One region of the Streptococcus sp. D7B5 genome, then DNA from elsewhere that is predicted to be linked to it. Evidence: riboswitches for the same ligand, from Rfam matches in the RefSeq annotation. Region 1 holds a riboswitch; the other holds the start of a gene.
What was found. Region 1 has a riboswitch for thiamine pyrophosphate ahead of P8P68_RS00445 (ECF transporter S component). Riboswitches for the same ligand answer to the same signal wherever they lie in the genome.
Positions count from the first base shown of each region.

Region 2: another riboswitch for thiamine pyrophosphate. It lies ahead of P8P68_RS07350 (thiamine-binding protein); the one in region 1 lies ahead of P8P68_RS00445 (ECF transporter S component).

Region 1 is NZ_CP121467.1:93,804-100,333, forward strand. It holds gene P8P68_RS00440 (TenA family protein) at 184-852, shown strand; TPP riboswitch at 976-1,064, shown strand; gene P8P68_RS00445 (ECF transporter S component) at 1,223-1,783, shown strand; gene P8P68_RS00450 (ABC transporter ATP-binding protein) at 1,784-3,169, shown strand; gene P8P68_RS00455 (energy-coupling factor transporter transmembrane component T) at 3,171-3,821, shown strand; gene tenA (thiaminase II) at 3,832-4,524, shown strand; gene thiW (energy coupling factor transporter S component ThiW) at 4,528-5,052, shown strand; gene P8P68_RS00470 (hydroxyethylthiazole kinase) at 5,052-5,855, shown strand; gene thiE (thiamine phosphate synthase) at 5,848-6,480, shown strand; gene thiD (bifunctional hydroxymethylpyrimidine kinase/phosphomethylpyrimidine kinase) at 6,528-6,530, opposite strand, start outside.
Region 2 is NZ_CP121467.1:1,495,161-1,506,341, reverse strand. It holds gene P8P68_RS07370 (FctA domain-containing protein) at 1-655, opposite strand, end outside; gene P8P68_RS07365 (ABC transporter ATP-binding protein) at 896-1,624, opposite strand; gene P8P68_RS07360 (ABC transporter substrate-binding protein) at 1,624-2,631, opposite strand; gene P8P68_RS07355 (ABC transporter permease) at 2,670-3,428, opposite strand; gene P8P68_RS07350 (thiamine-binding protein) at 3,391-3,681, opposite strand; TPP riboswitch at 3,752-3,854, opposite strand; gene polA (DNA polymerase I) at 3,958-6,591, opposite strand; gene P8P68_RS07340 (SIALI-17 repeat-containing surface protein) at 6,721-9,708, opposite strand; gene P8P68_RS07335 (CHAP domain-containing protein) at 9,825-10,946, opposite strand; gene P8P68_RS07330 (Veg family protein) at 11,046-11,181, opposite strand, start outside.

The DNA.
Region 1 (6,530 bases):
GTCAACTCTAATTCTTGATTGTAATTGGAGTTTTTTTGTTTATACAAACTGGATAGGCTTGTTTAGGTAGCTCTCTGCAAATGCCCTCGATGTTCTTTAAAAGTATCAAGTGGAATTACGATTTTGCTTGGTATCTCTTGATATTTTATTGATTACTAAGGAGTAAAGAAAGGAAAAATAAATATGGAAACACAAGACTATGCATTTCAGCCAGGTTTGACCGTTGGAGAATTATTAAAAAGTAGTCAGAAGGATTGGCAGGCTGCAATCAATCATCGTTTTGTTAAGGAACTTTTTGCGGGGACAATTGAGAATAAGGTCTTAAAAGACTACCTGATTCAAGATTATCACTTCTTTGATGCCTTCTTATCCATGCTGGGTGCCTGTGTAGCTCATGCAGACCAGCTTGAATCCAAACTTCGTTTTGCCAAGCAACTGGGCTTTCTTGAAGCAGATGAAGATGGTTATTTCCAAAAGGCTTTCAAAGAGTTAAAGGTAGCAGAGCATGACTATCTAGAAGTGAACTTGCACCCTGTAACAAAAGCGTTTCAGGATCTAATGTATTCTGCTGTGGCTTCATCAGACTATGCTCATCTTTTGGTCATGCTGGTCATTGCAGAAGGTCTCTATTTAGACTGGGGTTCTAAAGATTTGGCACTACCTGAAGCCTATATTCATTCGGAATGGATCAATCTACATAGAGGTCCTTTCTTTGCAGAGTGGGTTCAATTTCTAGTTGATGAACTTAATCGTGTCGGGAAAAACCGAGAAGATTTGACAGAACTTCAGAAACGCTGGAATCAAGCAGTTGCTTTAGAATTAACCTTTTTTGATATCGGTTATGAATTATAGGACAGATGCAATCCTTTGATGTAGATTAAAAGAATGAACAAACAAACTATATAAATATATTTTCCAGTCAAATATCTTGCTAGGGCTTTCATTTTTTGCTATACTGGTCCAGTAATTAAATAATAAAGACATTTGGGGTGCTTTAGGCTGAGATGATACCCATTGAACCTGATACAGTTAATACTGGCGAAGGGAAATGTGAAAAGGTTTTTTTCGTATGTCGAAAAGAACTGTCTAATCTTGTAAGCTAAACTCTAATTCTCGTTTGTAATTGGAGTTTTTTTGTTTATCAAAAGAGGATAGGCCTGACGACGAGCTTTTCGGTAGCTCTCCTTGAATGCCCCACTTTTCTTTAAAAAAGGAGTTTTTTATGTTGAAAAAATGGCAGTTAAAAGATGTTATCTTGCTTGCTTTCTTGTCTATCTTTTTTGGTGGCGTTTTTGTGGGTTCGGGTTATCTATTTGATATCCTCACCCTAATCTTGGCCCCTCTTGGTTTGCAGGCCTTTGCCAATGAAATCCTCTTTGGTCTCTGGTGTATGGCTGCGCCCATTGCGGCTATCTTTGTTCCAAGAATCGGAAGTGCAACGATTGGAGAAGTGCTCGCTGCGCTTGCTGAAGTCCTTTATGGTAGCCAATTCGGCCTAGGCGCTCTTTTGTCTGGCTTGGTTCAAGGCTTGGGAAGTGAATTTGGTTTTCTCGTAACCAAGAATCGCTATGAAAGTTGGCTCTCTCTAACTGCTAATAGTATTGGGATTACGCTTTTTAGCTTTGTCTATGAATACATTAAGTTAGGTTACTACGCCTTTTCCCTTCCTTTTGTCCTTTCCTTGCTTGTGGTGCGTTTTATTTCCGTCTTTTTCTTCTGTGCCATCTTGGTTCGTGCCATTGTCAAACTCTATCATCAGTTTGCGGCTGGAGGAAAGGCGTAGATGGGGCTGGAACTACGGGAGATTCAGTCCCCAATCTTTTCGGAGCCGATTGATTTTACTTTTCACGCGCAAGCTTTTACCTTGTTAGTTGGGAGCAGTGGTTCAGGAAAATCCAGTCTCTTTCAAATCATTGCCCAGGTCACTTCCTTGCCCTATAGTGGTCAAGTCCTGATAGATGGAAACCAGGTCAGTCAGCTTTCTATCGTCGAACGTGTCCAGACGGTTGGCATTCTCTTTCAAAATCCCAATCATCAATTTACCATGGAGAACTTGTTTGAGGAGCTGATTTTTACCTTGGAAAATATCGGCCATCCCGTTCAGGAGATTGATTCTAAAATAGCCGAGGTGGTCCAGCAATGTCGCTGCGAGGCAATCTTGCACCGTCCCATCCATCACTTATCAGGTGGGGAAAAGCAAAAGGCTGCGCTGGCTGTTCTATTTGCCATGAATCCTAGGGTCTATCTCTTGGATGAGCCCTTTGCTTCTATTGACCGCAAAAGTAGGATAGAGATCCTAGAGATTCTAAAGGAATTGGCCTCTAATGGGAAGACAGTCATCCTGTGTGACCATGATTTATCAGACTATGGAGCCTACATTGACCATATGGTGGAGCTAAGAGACGGGCAACTGAGGGAAGTGTTTCAAATCCCTACCTCTGAGATGACACAGGTTGCTTCAAAGGAAGTTGCCTCTAGCCTAGAACTATTCCATATGGATCGTGTGACTTGTGAGCTGGGTAATCGTCCCCTCTTTTCGATTGCTGATTTCACGTTTTACCAAGGAATTTCCTGTATCCTAGGTGATAATGGTGTTGGGAAATCAACCCTCTTTCGTTCCATTCTTCAATTTCAAAAGTATAGAGGGCGCATTACTTGGAAGGGTTCGGTCCTAAAAAAGAAAAAGAGTCTGTATCGTGACCTGACGGGTGTCGTTCAGGAAGCTGAGAAGCAATTTATCCGAGTCAGTCTGAGAGAGGAACTTCAATTAGATAGCTCAGACTCGGAAAGAAATCAGCGGATTCTACAAGCTTTACGATATTTTGATCTGGAGCAGGCGCTTGATAAGAGTCCCTATCAATTAAGTGGTGGCCAACAAAAGATTCTTCAGCTCTTGACCATCTTGACCAGCAAGGCTTCTGTGATTTTACTAGATGAACCTTTTGCTGGTTTAGATAATAGAGCCTGCGCCTATTTTTGTCAGTGGATTCTGGAGGACAGAAATCAAGGGAGAAGTTTTTTGATCATTAGCCATCGTTTAGATCCCTTGATTTCTGTGGTCGATTATTGGATTGAGATGACTAGTGAGGGTCTCCGTCATATTAAAGACGTGACCATCAGCAAACCTCTCACATCTCGGAGTATCAATACTCAAGGGGAGGTGAAGTAGTATGGTCAAAGTAGCAACCCAGACACCGATAATCGGTCTCTTCTTTCTAATTTTATCCTTGGAAACATCTTTCATTCCTTCGATTGCTCTTAATCTTTCAGTAGTCGCATTTTGCATTCTCTTCATGCTCTACTACCGTCGATTTAAATTGTTGGCTTGGATGCTTGTGCTCGCCATCTTACCATCCTTTGCCAACTACTGGGCAGTACAGTTACATGGGGATGCTTCGCAGGCAGTGATACTTGGAACGAGGGCCTTTGTGACGGTTTGTATCGGTCTTGTCTTTGTTTCCAGTATTTCCTTAAAAGAGCTTCTCTTGTACTTGGCTCAAAAGGGGTTATCACGGTCTTGGGCCTATGCCTTAATTGTGGTATTCAATGCCTTTCCCCTCATTCAACAAGAAATCAAGTCCCTCAAGGAAGCTTGCTTATTGCGTGGTCAAAAATTGCATGTTTGGTCTCCCCTGATTTACAGTAAGGTTCTGATGACAGTCTTTAGGTGGCGCCATCTTTACCTGAGAGCTCTATCTGCGCATGGATATGACGAGCATGCACAGTTGGAGAATAGTTATCGGACTTTTTATATTTCTCAGAGGACAAAATTGATCTACCTACTTTTCTTTTTATTGCTTCAAACCAGCCTATTTCTATAAAGGAGTTATTATGGAATTTACAGATATTGCGATGGAATTATCCAAGGAAGCTTGGCAGGCTTCCTTTCATCACCCCTTTGTTTTACAGTTACAAGAGGGGAATTTAGAACCTTCTATTTTCCGCTATTACCTGATTCAGGATGCCTACTACCTGAAGTCTTTTTCAGAAGCCTATCACCTCTTGGCTGATAAGACTTCAAACCAAGAGATGAAAAGACTCTTGAAACAAAATGCCCAGAGTCTAGTGGAGGGTGAGTTGTTTATCCGCCAACAATTTTTCATGGAATTAGGAATCAGCGACCAGGAAATGGAGCAACATCCAATCGCTCCAACCTGTTATCATTACATTTCTCATATTTATCGCCAGTTTGCAGAGCCAAACTTGGGCATTGCTTTTGCTAGTTTGCTTCCATGTCCTTGGTTATACCATGATTTGGGCAAGGCACTTAATCGCAAACCATCCCCGAATCCTCTTTATCAACAGTGGATTGAGACCTATATCACCGATGAGTTAGAACAGCAGATTAAAGAGGAAGAAGCCCTGGTCAATCAGCTCTATCGCGAAAGCAACGAGACAGACAAACAAAAAATGCTAGAGGCCTTCCACCGAAGTGTCCACATGGAAGCTAAGTTTTGGGAGATGGCTTACCAACATCAAACCTGGACGAGTGATTTGCAATCCTTAGAAAAAGAGAAGAAATAGAAAATGAGAAACCACCAACTACAAGTTCACAAATTAACTATTTTATCCATGATGATTGCCCTTGACGTAGTTCTTACACCCATCTTTCGAATTGAAGGAATGGCACCGATGTCTAGTGTAGTCAATATTCTGGCAGGAATCATGATGGGACCTGTTTATGCCTTGGTCATGGCTACAGTCACAGCCTTTATCCGTATGTCTACTCAAGGCATTCCGCCCTTGGCCCTCACAGGAGCTACTTTTGGAGCTCTCCTAGCAGGTCTCTTTTATAAGTACGGTCGAAAATTTCACTATTCTGCCCTAGGAGAAATCTTGGGAACAGGGATTATCGGTTCTATTGTTTCCTATCCTGTCATGGTTCTCTTTACCGGATCTGCGGCCAAGCTCAGCTGGTTTATCTATACTCCGAGATTTTTCGGAGCGACCTTGATCGGTACAGCCATAGCTTTCCTCGCCTTTCGATTTTTAATCAAGCAGGAATTCTTTAAAAAAGTGCAGGGATATTTCTTTGGAGAAAGGATAGACTGATGCAGGCATTTACAAATCCTTTCCCTCTGGCAACCAGTTCCTTGATTCACTGCATCACCAATGAGATTTCCTGTGAGATGCTGGCTAATGGCATTTTGGCTCTAGGATGCAAACCTGTCATGGCAGATGACCCTCGTGAAGTTCTTGATTTTACTAAGCAAAGTCAAGCCCTCTTTATCAATTTGGGGCATTTGTCAGCCGAGAAGGAAAAAGCAATCCGTAGGGCAGCTTCTTATGCAGACCAAGCTTGTCTCCCAATGGTAGTAGATGCGGTTGGCCTAGCAGCATCTCCCATTCGAAAGACCTTAGTCAGAGATCTTTTAGAATACAAGCCCACAGTCCTTAAAGGGAATATGTCGGAAATCCGAAGTCTTGTTGGTTTAAAGCACCACGGAGTTGGAGTTGATGCTAGCCATAAAGATCAAGAAACTGAGGATTTACTTCAAGTCTTGAAAGACTGGTGTCAGCTTTATCCTGGTATGTCATTCTTAGTAACTGGACCTAAGGACCTCATAGTTTCAGAGAATCAAGTTGCTGTATTGGGAAATGGCTGTGACGAATTAGACTGGATAACGGGGACAGGAGACCTGGTTGGAGCCTTGACTGCCGTTTTTCTCAGCCAAGGAAAGACTGCCTTTGAAGCTTCGTGCTTAGCGGTTTCTTATCTCAATATTTCTGCTGAGAGAATTCTTGTTCAAGGAATGGGATTGGAAGATTTCCGCTTTCAAACTCTCAATCAGCTCTCTCTTCTAAAAAGAGATAAAAATTGGCTAGATGCTATCAAAGGAGACTTTTATGAATAGAGAAGCACTCAGACTATATCTGGTAACCAATCGCTACCAAGATTCCTTGGAAAACTTTCTTGAAAAAGTCGAGACGGCCTGCCGTTCAGGTGTTACCATCATCCAACTACGAGAAAAAAATCTCACCACCAATCAATACTATCAACTGGCAAAACAAGTCAAGGAAATAACCGATGCCTATCAGGTCCCCTTGATTATCGATGATCGTTTGGATGTTTGTCTCGCGGTTGATGCTGCTGGGTTGCATATAGGCGACGATGAACTACCAGTTTCGGTTGCCCGCAAAGTCTTGGGTCCTGAAAAAATCCTCGGTGTCACTGCTAAAACAGTAAAAAGGGCTCTTGAGGCGGAAACATCGGGTGCGGATTACTTGGGAACAGGAGCCATTTTCCCAACTACGACCAAAGAAAATGCACCCATCACCCTGATTTCAACCTTGAAAACAATTTGCCAAACGGTCGCCATTCCAGTAGTTGCTATCGGAGGCCTGACGTCAGAGAATATTGACCAACTTGCTGAAACTGGTATAGCAGGGGTAGCCGTTGTCCGTGATTTGATGCAGGCAGAAGATATAGAAGCAAAAACGCAAGCTTTTTTAACAAAGCTAGATGACATTATTTCCTAATCAAAAACTCTCTAATTCCCTTATAGTGGGAACTAGAGAGTTTTTTCTTA
Region 2 (11,181 bases), 570 kb from region 1:
TTTCACTTGCAAGAACTTGTCCATCAGGAATAGTATCTTGGATATTTACACCAGTGTAAGATTTTGCATAGCGGTTAACACGGATACGCCAGTTTACATAGTTAGGATCGTCTGAGTCTTGAACTCCCCATTTAGTAAATCCAGTTGGGTCAACGTCTGGAACGATACGAGTCAAATGGTAAACTCCTGCACCAGGAATGTTGATTTCATATTCCTTATTCTTTTCAACATGGTCTGCCCATACTACAGTAAATGATGCAACAATTTGTTTGTTCTCATTAAACTTCTTAAAGTACTCTTCGTTTGTTACTGTAATCTTAGCAGTATTCGTTGCCTTCTCTGTTGTCAGTTTTGCAATCGTTTCACCGTTCGGAGCTTTCAAATCTGTACTAGAATCTACTTCGATTTTGAACTCATTTGGAACGTGATAAACCATGAAATCACCGTTATTCAGAGTTACATTGTCTGGGAATGCGTAAGTTGTTTTAAGATAGAACTTACCTTCTCCATATTTGGCATGATCGACTAATCGGTTCGTATTAATCGTCGGCTCTGTAGTCAAAGTGTACTCTGATTCAGTTTTTTCGGCAGCACTAACTACTCCATTAAGTCTTAGTGCAGGCAAAAAGACCGACACAACCAGTAGCAAGGCCATCAAGCCACGAAAGAGTTTACTAGTTCTCTTTTTCACCACATTATCCTCCTTATTGTCTATAATGGTTCAATTATATTATACAGGTCTATAACAGTATGTCAACTATAATGTGCTAATTTTTATATTAACTTATCAGATAGATGGATAAGTCAGCCAATCCCGCGTCCGCATAAGCTTTGAAACAATTAAATCCAAGCAGGGTTCTTGCTTGGACTTAATATATAATATTGTTCTAAGGATCTAAGTATTTAATCCCAATTCTGCTAATATTTGCCGTTTGTAGGCAATTTTTTGGACTTCCTTGTCTTCGTTCTGGGACCAATCTAGTTTAATTTCTGAAACAATTTGCCCAGGACGATTTTTCAAGATGTAGATGCGGTCACTAAGATTAAGGGCCTCTTCGATGCTATGCGTGATGATCAAGGTCGTCAGCTGTAGCTGTTTGTGAATCTCCAGATACCAAGCGTGGAGTTCCATCTTGGTCATCTCATCCAAGGCACTAAAGGCCTCGTCTAGAAGAAAGAGTTTGTGCCCGAAAAGGTAGGTCCGGAGCAAGGCTACACGCTGGCGCATCCCTCCACTGAGTTCGTGAGGATACTTGTCCCGTACAGCTGTCAACTGGAAGGTCGCAAGGATGTCATCCGCTCGAGCAATAGCCTCTGCCTTATCCACCTTTTGAATCAAGAGGGGCAGGATGATATTGCCAAGCACCGTCTTGTGCTCCAAAAGCAAATCCTTTTGCAACATATAACTCACGCGCCCCTTGGGATTTTCTTCACCGTCCAAGACAATTCGCCCAGACTGGACTTCTAAAATCCCAGCGATTAGGTTAAAGAGAGTGGTCTTTCCAACACCACTTGGACCTAGGATAGAAACGACTTCACCTGAAGTCACCTGTAGGTTGATATCCTCTAAAATCTTTTCATCGCCATAGGCATAGCTGACGTGTTCTAGTCTAATTTCTGTCATTATTTTACAAATTCGTTAGTGAAGCCCTTGTCAGTCAAGTCTTCTTTAAGGATACCATTTTCTTTGTCCCATTTGTAGAAGGCATTCCAGCGGTCAGCGTCAAATTGTCCCCATTTTTCCTTGTCGCTTGCGTATTCTTTTGACAAGTATTTTTGAGATTCGATGACAAAGTCACGTTTTTCCTTGAGTTCAGGTGCATTCTTGATGAGGATATCTGCAGCTTCTTCTGGGTGTTCCATAGCATATTGGTAGCCTTTTTTGATGGCTTGGATGACTTTACGAGCTTCTTCCTTGTTGTCTTTTAGATAGTCGTTGTTTGCGATGATAACTGGTGAGTAGTAGTCAAACTCCTTGACATAGTCTTTTAAGTACATGAAGTTAGCATCTACGCCTTGAGATTTGGCAAGGATACCATCCCAACCGTAGTAGATCCAAGCGGTGTCAAAAACGCCATTGGCAATTGGTGTGATGGAGTTTGAGTCGTTGTTTGGTACTTTTTCGACCTTCTCAAAGTCTCCGCCTTGTGATTCTACCAAGGTTTTCAACATAGCAAGCTCCGTTGGGTCATTCCAGGTTCCGTATTTCTTGCCAACCAAGTCTTTGGGACTGCTTACATTGTCAGATTTACGAGAAATGATTCCTGATGTATTGTGCTCAACGATAGCGGCAACAGCAGTAATGCCTGCACCTTTTTCCAATTTCTTAGCCATGTAGTCCTGGAAATAGATAGCAAATGGCGCCTTGCCATTGATCACCAAGTCAGACGAGCTTTCTTCTGGTGGCAATTTCAAATCAACATCCACTCCAGCTTCTTTGAAATAACCTTTTTCCTTGGCAACGTATAGCCCTGTGTGGTTAGTATTTGGCGTCCAGTCTAGGATGAAGTCAATCTTCTTAACTTCTGCTTCTTTGTTGTCCTTAGAAGCAGTTCCTTGGCCACAAGCCACAAGCACGACAGCTACAAGAGCTGTTACAATCATTAAAAACACTTTCCATGTTTTCTTCATTTTCACTTCCTCTTTTCTTTTTCTAAAACATCCTTATCTTAGGGATGTTTCCATTTAATCACATATTTTTCACTGATATCGACCAGCTTCATACCCAAAAGACTGATAATCGACACCAGAATAATAATGGCAAACATGGTATCATACTGAAACAGTTTTTTAGACTGAATCATATAAACACCAAGACCTTCAAAACCTCCCAACCACTCAGATACCACTGTTGTGATAAAGGCGTAGGAGACACTGACCCTCAGACCTGCATAAAAGTAAGGCAGACTGACCGGGATTTTAAAATGCCACAGGATTTGCCAAGGGTTTGCCCGCATCAGACTAAACAAGGTCAGCATATCCTTGTCACAGTGCCTAAATCCATCTAAAATACTGACGATGATAGGGAAGGTTGTCGTCAAGATAATCAAGACAATCTTGGGCAAAATCCCATAACCTAGCCACAAGACCAGGATAGGAGCTATGGCAATGGTCGGAATGGTCTGTACAACCACCATCATAGGGTAAATCAGGTCATTGAGCCAAGTCAAACTATCCATAAGTACAGCCATGAGACAGGCAATCAAGACTCCCAAGACTAGACCTAGCAAAGCCACTCTCAAGGTCGCCCAGCTATGGTGCCAGAGAAATTCTCTGTCACGAACAAAGGCCTGGAGAATTTCAAAAGGGGTTGGCAGGATAAACTTGGGTAAAAGTTTGAATATTCCCGCTAACTGCCAGATTGACAAGACTCCTAGAAAACCCAATAGACTAATGTGTCGTCTCAGTATACTTTTCAAGTTTCTCATCAATACTTAAAATCTCTCCTACATTTATTTTGACATTGGCAAAGACATTATCTGCTTCCTGCCCTGCCACTTCAAGCGCTTCTTTGAGAATACGCATGAGCTCATCAAACTCCCCTTCCAAGACCGTTTCAAATGGTGTCACTACCATGGTCACGGACTGAGCTTGCAGATAGGTAATAACCTGATCGATAATAGCAATTCGGTCAACCCCCTGCGATAGGGGCAAGACTTGCAAGGCAATGCTTGCTTTCATAAAAACCTCCTTTTCTCAGGTTTCCTTTTGACAAAAAGAAAACCCCTTCCATATATGGAAAAGGTGCAGAATTCGGCTAAGTATCGTTCCCTACGCTGGCATTACCCAGATCAGGTGCGGTCGAAGTTTAACACTTCCTCTCAGACTGTACACAGACTCCCATATCTTATATGGAAATATAGTAACGCAAATACAAGGAAAAGTCAAGGAAACTGCTTACAGAAAATCATGAAAAAGAGCTTGAAGGCAAATGTTTCAAACTCTTTCATAACTTTCTTATTTAGCCTCGTACCATGTTGCCCCTTCATTTTCATCTGCGATAAGGGGAACACTGAGCTGGATGGCTTCTTCCATGGTTTGTTTCACTAGAGCTTTGACGGCTGCTAGTTCTGATTTCGGAACCTCGAGGACGATTTCATCATGCACTTGCAAGAGCATCTTGGTCTGATAGCCACCTTCCACTAGAGCTTTGTCTAGCTGGATCATTGCAATCTTGAGAATATCTGCTGCAGATCCCTGGATAGGAGAGTTGATAGCTGTCCGCTCTGCAAAACCACGAATGTTAAAGTTGCGCGAATTAATATCTGGTAACTCACGACGACGCTTGAAGAGAGTCTCTACATAACCCTTATCACGCGCCTCACGCACCACTTCATCCATGTAGTTTTTAATACCTGGGAAGCGTTCAAAGTAAGTGTCGATGTAGGCTTTAGCCTCTTTACGGCTGATGCCCAGATTATTAGACAAACCAAAGTCTGAAATTCCGTAAACCACTCCAAAGTTGACGGCCTTAGCATTGCGACGATCATTTGGAGTCACATCCTCAGGGCGTTCAATTCCAAAGACCCGCATGGCCGTCGAGGTATGGATATCTGCTCCCTCTTGGAAGGCTTTGATTAAGTGCTCATCCTTAGAGATATGCGCCAAAACGCGCAACTCAATCTGCGAATAATCCGAGCTAAGAAGAACGCTATCCTCCCACTCAGGCACAAAAGCCTTACGAATGAGACGGCCTTGCTCCAAACGCACAGGAATATTTTGCAAGTTTGGATCTACACTAGACAGACGCCCAGTCTGAGTCAAATCCTGCACATAGCGCGTGTGGATCTTGCCATCATCCAAAATCCAGTCTTGCAAACCAATCACATAGGTAGATTGAATCTTAGCAATCTGACGGTAGTCTAGGATTTTTTTAACAATCGGAGCAATGGGAGCTAGACGCTCTAGCACATCCACAGCTGTCGAGTAACCTGTCTTGGTTTTCTTGGTATATTCCAGAGGAAGACCGAGCTTTTCAAAGAGAAGCACGCCCAACTGCTTAGGGGAATTGATATTAAACTCCTCACCAGCCAGTTCATAAATCTCCTGAGTTAATTTTTCAATGACAAGTTCATTTTCAGCCTGCATCTCAAGCAAGGTCTCTTTCTTGACTGTAATTCCAGCGATTTCCATCTTGGCAAGGACAAAAGCCAGAGGTTGCTCCATGTCATAGAGAAGGTCTAACTGCCCATGTTCACTGAGTTTTTCAAGTAAAACCGGTTCCGTCTCAACCAATACAGCAACCTTGCGAGCCAAATGCTCCAAGAATTTCTCTCTCTCAGGGATGGCTTTCTTGACCCCCTTACCGTAGAAAGTCTCATCATCAGTCAGATAAGTCTGGCCATAGAGACTCGCAATAGTTGAGATTTCATTGTTCTCGACTGTTGAGAGTAAGTATTTTGCCAAACGACTGTCAAAAGCAGGTGCCTGGAGGTTCAAACCCAAGCGATTTAAAAGAACCTTCGCTTTCTTAAAGTCATACACTTTCAGAGGTGTTTTTTCTAAAAATTCCTTGAAAACCGGCTCCTGCAAGAGCTCAAGTTTGTCTGTAGCGTAAAGTTTATCTCCGCAGGACCAAGCAAAACCAACCAAGTCATCTGTATGGTAATTCTCCCCAAAGAGCTCAAAGTGGAAGATGGAGTCTGCGCTCAGCATGTCTTGACTGACGTGGTCAACGATAGTGAAATCCAAGCTCTCAGGCGCATCCTTTGACGAAACATTTAGAGCTTGTTTGAGCTGTTTGAAGTCCATCTCATCGTAGAATTTCCCGAGATTTTCCACATCTGGGCCATTATAGACCAAATCATCAAGACCAATCTCAATCGGTGCCTGAGTCTCAATGGTCGCCAAGGTTTTAGACAAAAAGGCCTGTTCCTTGTCATTGATGAGATTTTCCTTCATCTTAGAAGCCTTCATCCCATCGATATTTTCATAAATACCCTCAAGCGAACCATGTTCCAGCAAGAGCTTGATACCCGTCTTTTCACCGATTTTCGTGACGCCAGGGATATTATCAGACTTATCCCCCATAAGAGCCTTAAGATCAATAAACTGAGCTGGTGTGAGGCCCATTTTTTCCATGAGATAGTCTGGTGTAAAGGCCTCAAACTCAGCCACACCTTTCTTGGAAATCTCAACCACCGTATGCTCATCCGTCAACTGGATCAAATCCTTATCTCCGCTAACGATAGTCACATCAAAAGAATCCTTCTCAGCCAAACGACCTAGAGTCCCGATGATATCATCAGCTTCATACTGGGCCAACTCATAATGGCGAATCCCAAGATGATCTAACAACTCACGAATGAAGGGAAATTGCTCACGAAACTCATCTGGAGTTTTAGCACGGCCACCCTTGTAGTCTGCATACATCTCTGTTCGGAAAGTCGTCTTTCCTGCATCAAAGGCTACCAAAACATGACTGGGCTCAACCCGCTCTAAGACATGATTCAACATGAGTTGAAAGCCATAGATTGCATTGGTATGAAGGCCATTAGCATTTTTAAAACGATCCAACTGCTGATAGAGCGCAAAAAAAGCCCGAAAAGCAACAGAAGATCCATCAATTAATAATAATTTTTTCTTGTCCATACACCCATTATAAAGGAAAGCAAGGAAAAATACCATCGGAAAGAGCTGAAAAACGCGGACTTATCCCTATTTCACCATAAAAAAGAAAAGGACTATTCAAATCCTTTTCTTTTATTGATTTCATGCGATTTATTTGTTTAATTTTCTCTTTGCAAATGGTAGCAAACCAAGAAGGAGACCAACAAATCCTAACGATGCGACTGCTGAAGCATCTTTGCTTCCTGTATTTGGAAGGAGTTGCTCATCTGTTGCTGCAGGCGCTTTGTAGGTACGATCTTGTTCAGTTCCAAGAGTAGGGTTTGTAGCCAAAGGAGCTACACTGCCAGTGTATTCCGGAACTTCATTTACTGCAGGTTCAATCTTTTCAGCATAGGCTGGAATAGTAGTCACTGCCGGAGCACCACTTTCTGCATAAACTGGAACATTTGCTACGGTTGGGGCACCGCTTTCTGCATAAGGCAGAGTGTTGTTTACTACTGGTATACCACTTTCTCCGTAAGCTGGAACATTTGCTACGGCTGGGGCGCCACTTTCTGCATAAGGCAGAGTGTTGTTTACTATTGGTGTACCGCTTTCTCCGTAAGCTGGAACATTCGCTACGGCTGGAGCGCCACTTTCTGCATAAGGCAGAGCATTGTTTACTATTGGGGCACCGCTTTCTCCGTAAGCTGGAACGTTCGCTACGACTGGAGCGCCACTTTCTGCATAGGCTGGGAGTTCATTTACAGCAGCTTCTACCGCGTTTGCACCTTGCTTGTATTCTGGCAACTCTGCAGTTGCAGCTTCTACTGCGTTCACCCCACCTTTAAAGTCTTCAATTTCAAGAACAGCTGACATGACACTACTTAGAGTCTTAATAGCATCCTCATAGTCTGCTAAAGCTTGTTGCAAGTCTTTGACTTGACTATTCTTGTCACCAGAAACTTGTAAACTTGATAATTGCGCTTTAATCTTAGCAACTTGCTCTTCTAATTTACTCAGCTCAAGTTTTTTCGCATTACTATTTTCTTCTGCTGCTTCCTTGTCGGCTGCAGCGAGTTTAGCTTGGTCTTGACTTGAGAAATCTTCTTGGCTCTTCACTTCGGCCGGTGTCACCCGATCGCTGTCTTTTGCCAAGAAATCATCTAACAAATCTGACGCATCAATGTCACCTTCTTCGATAGCTTTCAAGATGCCGTCCTTGCCAATCACTTCTTTAGCTGCCTTAATCACCGCTTCCTTATCAGTGATAGTGACATCTTTGTTGATGTCGTCGATGGTCTCTTTTTCAATTTTTTCTAAGGTAGCGATTAAATCTGAGCGAACTTTTGCTGCCTCTTCTGCTGCTTCCTTGTCGGCTGCAGCCAGTTTAGCTTGGTCTTGGCTTGAGAAATCTTCTTGGCTCATCGCTTCGGCCGGTGTCACCTGATCGCTGTCTTCTGCCAAGAAATCATCTAACAAGTCAGATGCTTCAATATCTCCATCTTCGATAGCTTTCAAGATGCCGTCCTTGCCAATCACTTCTTTAGCCGCCTTAATCGCTGCTTCCTTATCAGTGATAGTGGCATCCTTGGTGATGTCGTCGATGGTCTCTTTTTCAATTTTTTCTAGGGTAGCGATTAAATCTGAGCGAACTTTTGCTGCTTCCTCCGCTGCTTCCTTGTCGGCTGTAGCGAGTTTAGCTTGGTCTTGGCTTGAAAGTTGAGATTGAGTTTTTGCTTCGGCTGGTGTTACCTGATCGCTGTCTTCTGCCAAGAAATCTGCCAGTAAGTCGGACGCTTCGATATCGCCTTCTTCGATAGCTTTCAAGATAGCATCCTTGCCAATCACTTCTTTAGCTGCTTTGATCGCCGCGTCCTTATCAGTGATAGTAGCATCTTTGTTGATGTCGTCGATGGTTGATTTTTCGATACCTTCAAGCGTTGAAAGCAATTCGCTGTGAGCTTTTTCTTCCGCTGCTTGCTTAGCTTCTTCCTCTTTCTTGGCTTCCTCAGCCGCTTCCTTGTCCGCTGCAGCGAGTTTTGCTTGGTCTTGACTTGAGAAATCTTCTTGGCTCATCGCTTCGGCTGGTGTTACCTGGTCACTGTCTTCTGCTAAGAAATCATCTAACAAGTCTGAGGCATCAATGTCGCCTTCTTCGATAGCTTTCAAGATGCCGTCCTTGCCAATCACTTCTTTAGCCGCCTTGATCGCTGCTTCCTTATCAGTGATAGTGGCATCCTTGTTGATGTCATCTATGGTTGATTTTTCAATTTTTTCTAAGGTAGCGATTAGATCTGAGCGAACTTTGGCTGCATCAACCTGAGCCTCTTTATCAGCTTCATCTAACTTAGCTTGGTCTTCATCTGTGAATTCTGATACAGGTTCAGCTACTGTTTTATGCTCGCTTGTATCTGCTGGCCAGTCTACAATAACATCACCAATCTCCAAATCCTCATCTGCGATAGCCTTCAAAAGATTTTCTTTACCAATCTCTTCTTTGGCTTCTTTGATGGCCGTTTCTTTATCGGTGATTGAAGCGTCTTTTTTAATATCTTCAATTACAGCATTTTCAAGAGATTCTAGGGCTTGAACCAGAGCATCCGTCGCTTGAGAAACTTGTTCTTTGGCATCTTTTTCAGCCTGGTCTAGTAGAGCCTTCTCCTCAGTAGATAATTTTTTATTAGTTTGAACTTCAGGACCTGTTACCACAGCCTTATCTTCTGCACCTTCTGGCAATTCAGCGATGATATTATCTAAGCTAAGCTCTCCAGACTCAAGAGTATCTGAAATATACATCTTACCGATATATTCCTTCACAGCTTCAGCTGCATCCTCTTTGTCCTCAATCGCTTCCTTATCCTTAATATCACTAATAGCCTGTTCCTCAAGTTCATCCAAAGCCTTCATCAACTCTTCTTTGGTCATTTTAGCTGGATTTGTCGCACCAGGATTAGCTGGACTAGCGTTTTCTGATCCCTTTTCAGTTTGAGCACCGCTCTCCCCTTCTGTTCCAGCTTGTGGTTGTGCAGGAGCAACTGCCTGCTCTTCTGCTTTCCCTTCATCTGCCTTAACTACTGAAGGCTGTGAAACGAGTACACTAGCACCCAATACAGCTGCACTTGCTAAACTTGTTAAAATAACTTTCTTCTTGTCCATTAGACAAAGCCCCTTTTATAGTTTTTAATGTTATTATATTATACTATTCAAAGAACGTCAACTAATTCGATATCCATTTTAAAATTTTATCAACAAGAAGAAAGCTTGTATAATGTTTAAGAAACACTTCCTATTCTTACCCCATCACTGTCTAGTCTGTAGCCATCAATAATCGTATTAACAGCTAAGGCTCCCGAAGCATCGACATAGTAATGTTTACCCGAGACTTGGAACCATTGACTAGCTTTCATCCGACCAGATTCCTCTAAGTAATACCAAGTTCCCTTGTCTTTAACCCATCCCGTCTGCATCTCACCCGAAGCCTTTAGATAATACCAGTGAGAGTCATCCTTAATCCAGCCAGTTGACATGGCCCCATTTTCTTTTAAATGATACCAATTGCCATTAACTTTTTTCCATCCTGTCGCTAGCTTACCATTCTCTCTGTAATACCAACTCCCTCCTTCTTTTTTCCATCCATTCTCTGTATTGCTTAACTCTGCATACTGCACATATCTTCTAGAACCGCTATAAGACAAATAACCGAGCCACTTATAACCGTCCTTTTCAAGAACTTGATCATAACTCACACTCTCACCAGCATAATAGTAGTCAATAACCTGTCCTGTACTCGACGGTTGGTCCATAATCGGCGATTCCCCCGTGAATACTATTGTCCCACTGGACGGAAGCTCTGAGTTACGAGTATTCTCACCTGCACTATGGCTAGTAGATAAATCCTTGAAATGAATAAAACCTGTCATCGAACTAGCCTTGACTTTTCGACGGTTATACTTTTCTCGAACCCCATAGTTATACTCTTCGATTTCAATCGTATCCCCTGATACATTTGATACCCAGGCCACGTGCCCATAATATCCTTCTGTCGACCAAGCAATAGCCCCAACTTCTGGCTTAGTATCCACACGGTAGCCTTCTCGCCTTGCACGATGTCCCCATTCATTCGCATTTCCGTAGGCAGGAGGAATCTCAAAGCCATTTACACTACTCAAACGAAAGGCCGCAAAAGAGGTACACTGGCGAGAATACATCCGCCACTGATCGATTTCAACACTACCATTTTTGTAGTGAAGCGGATAGTCATCTCCACGCGCTACACTGTCGGCCTGAACTGATTCTCCACCAAACAAAAAGGTACTCGTAACGAACAAAGTAGCCAGCCCTACACTCAACTGAGTACATCCACTCTTCTTAACTCCTGATTTTAAAAACGTCATTCATTCTCCTTAATAATATAAATTTTCGAGGTTACCCTCGTTTATACTATTCGGGAGAAAAAGAAAAAAGTGAGCAAAGCTCACTTCATTTTAGGATTCTTAGTCTAGATAGCGAATCAAGTTCTTTTCTGTCAGGATATCTGAGTAGGTGAAGGATTCAACGTAGACATTGGCTTGTTTGTCTCCTTCAACATCCCCAAATTCAACGATAAATAGAGATGGATAAACCTCAATT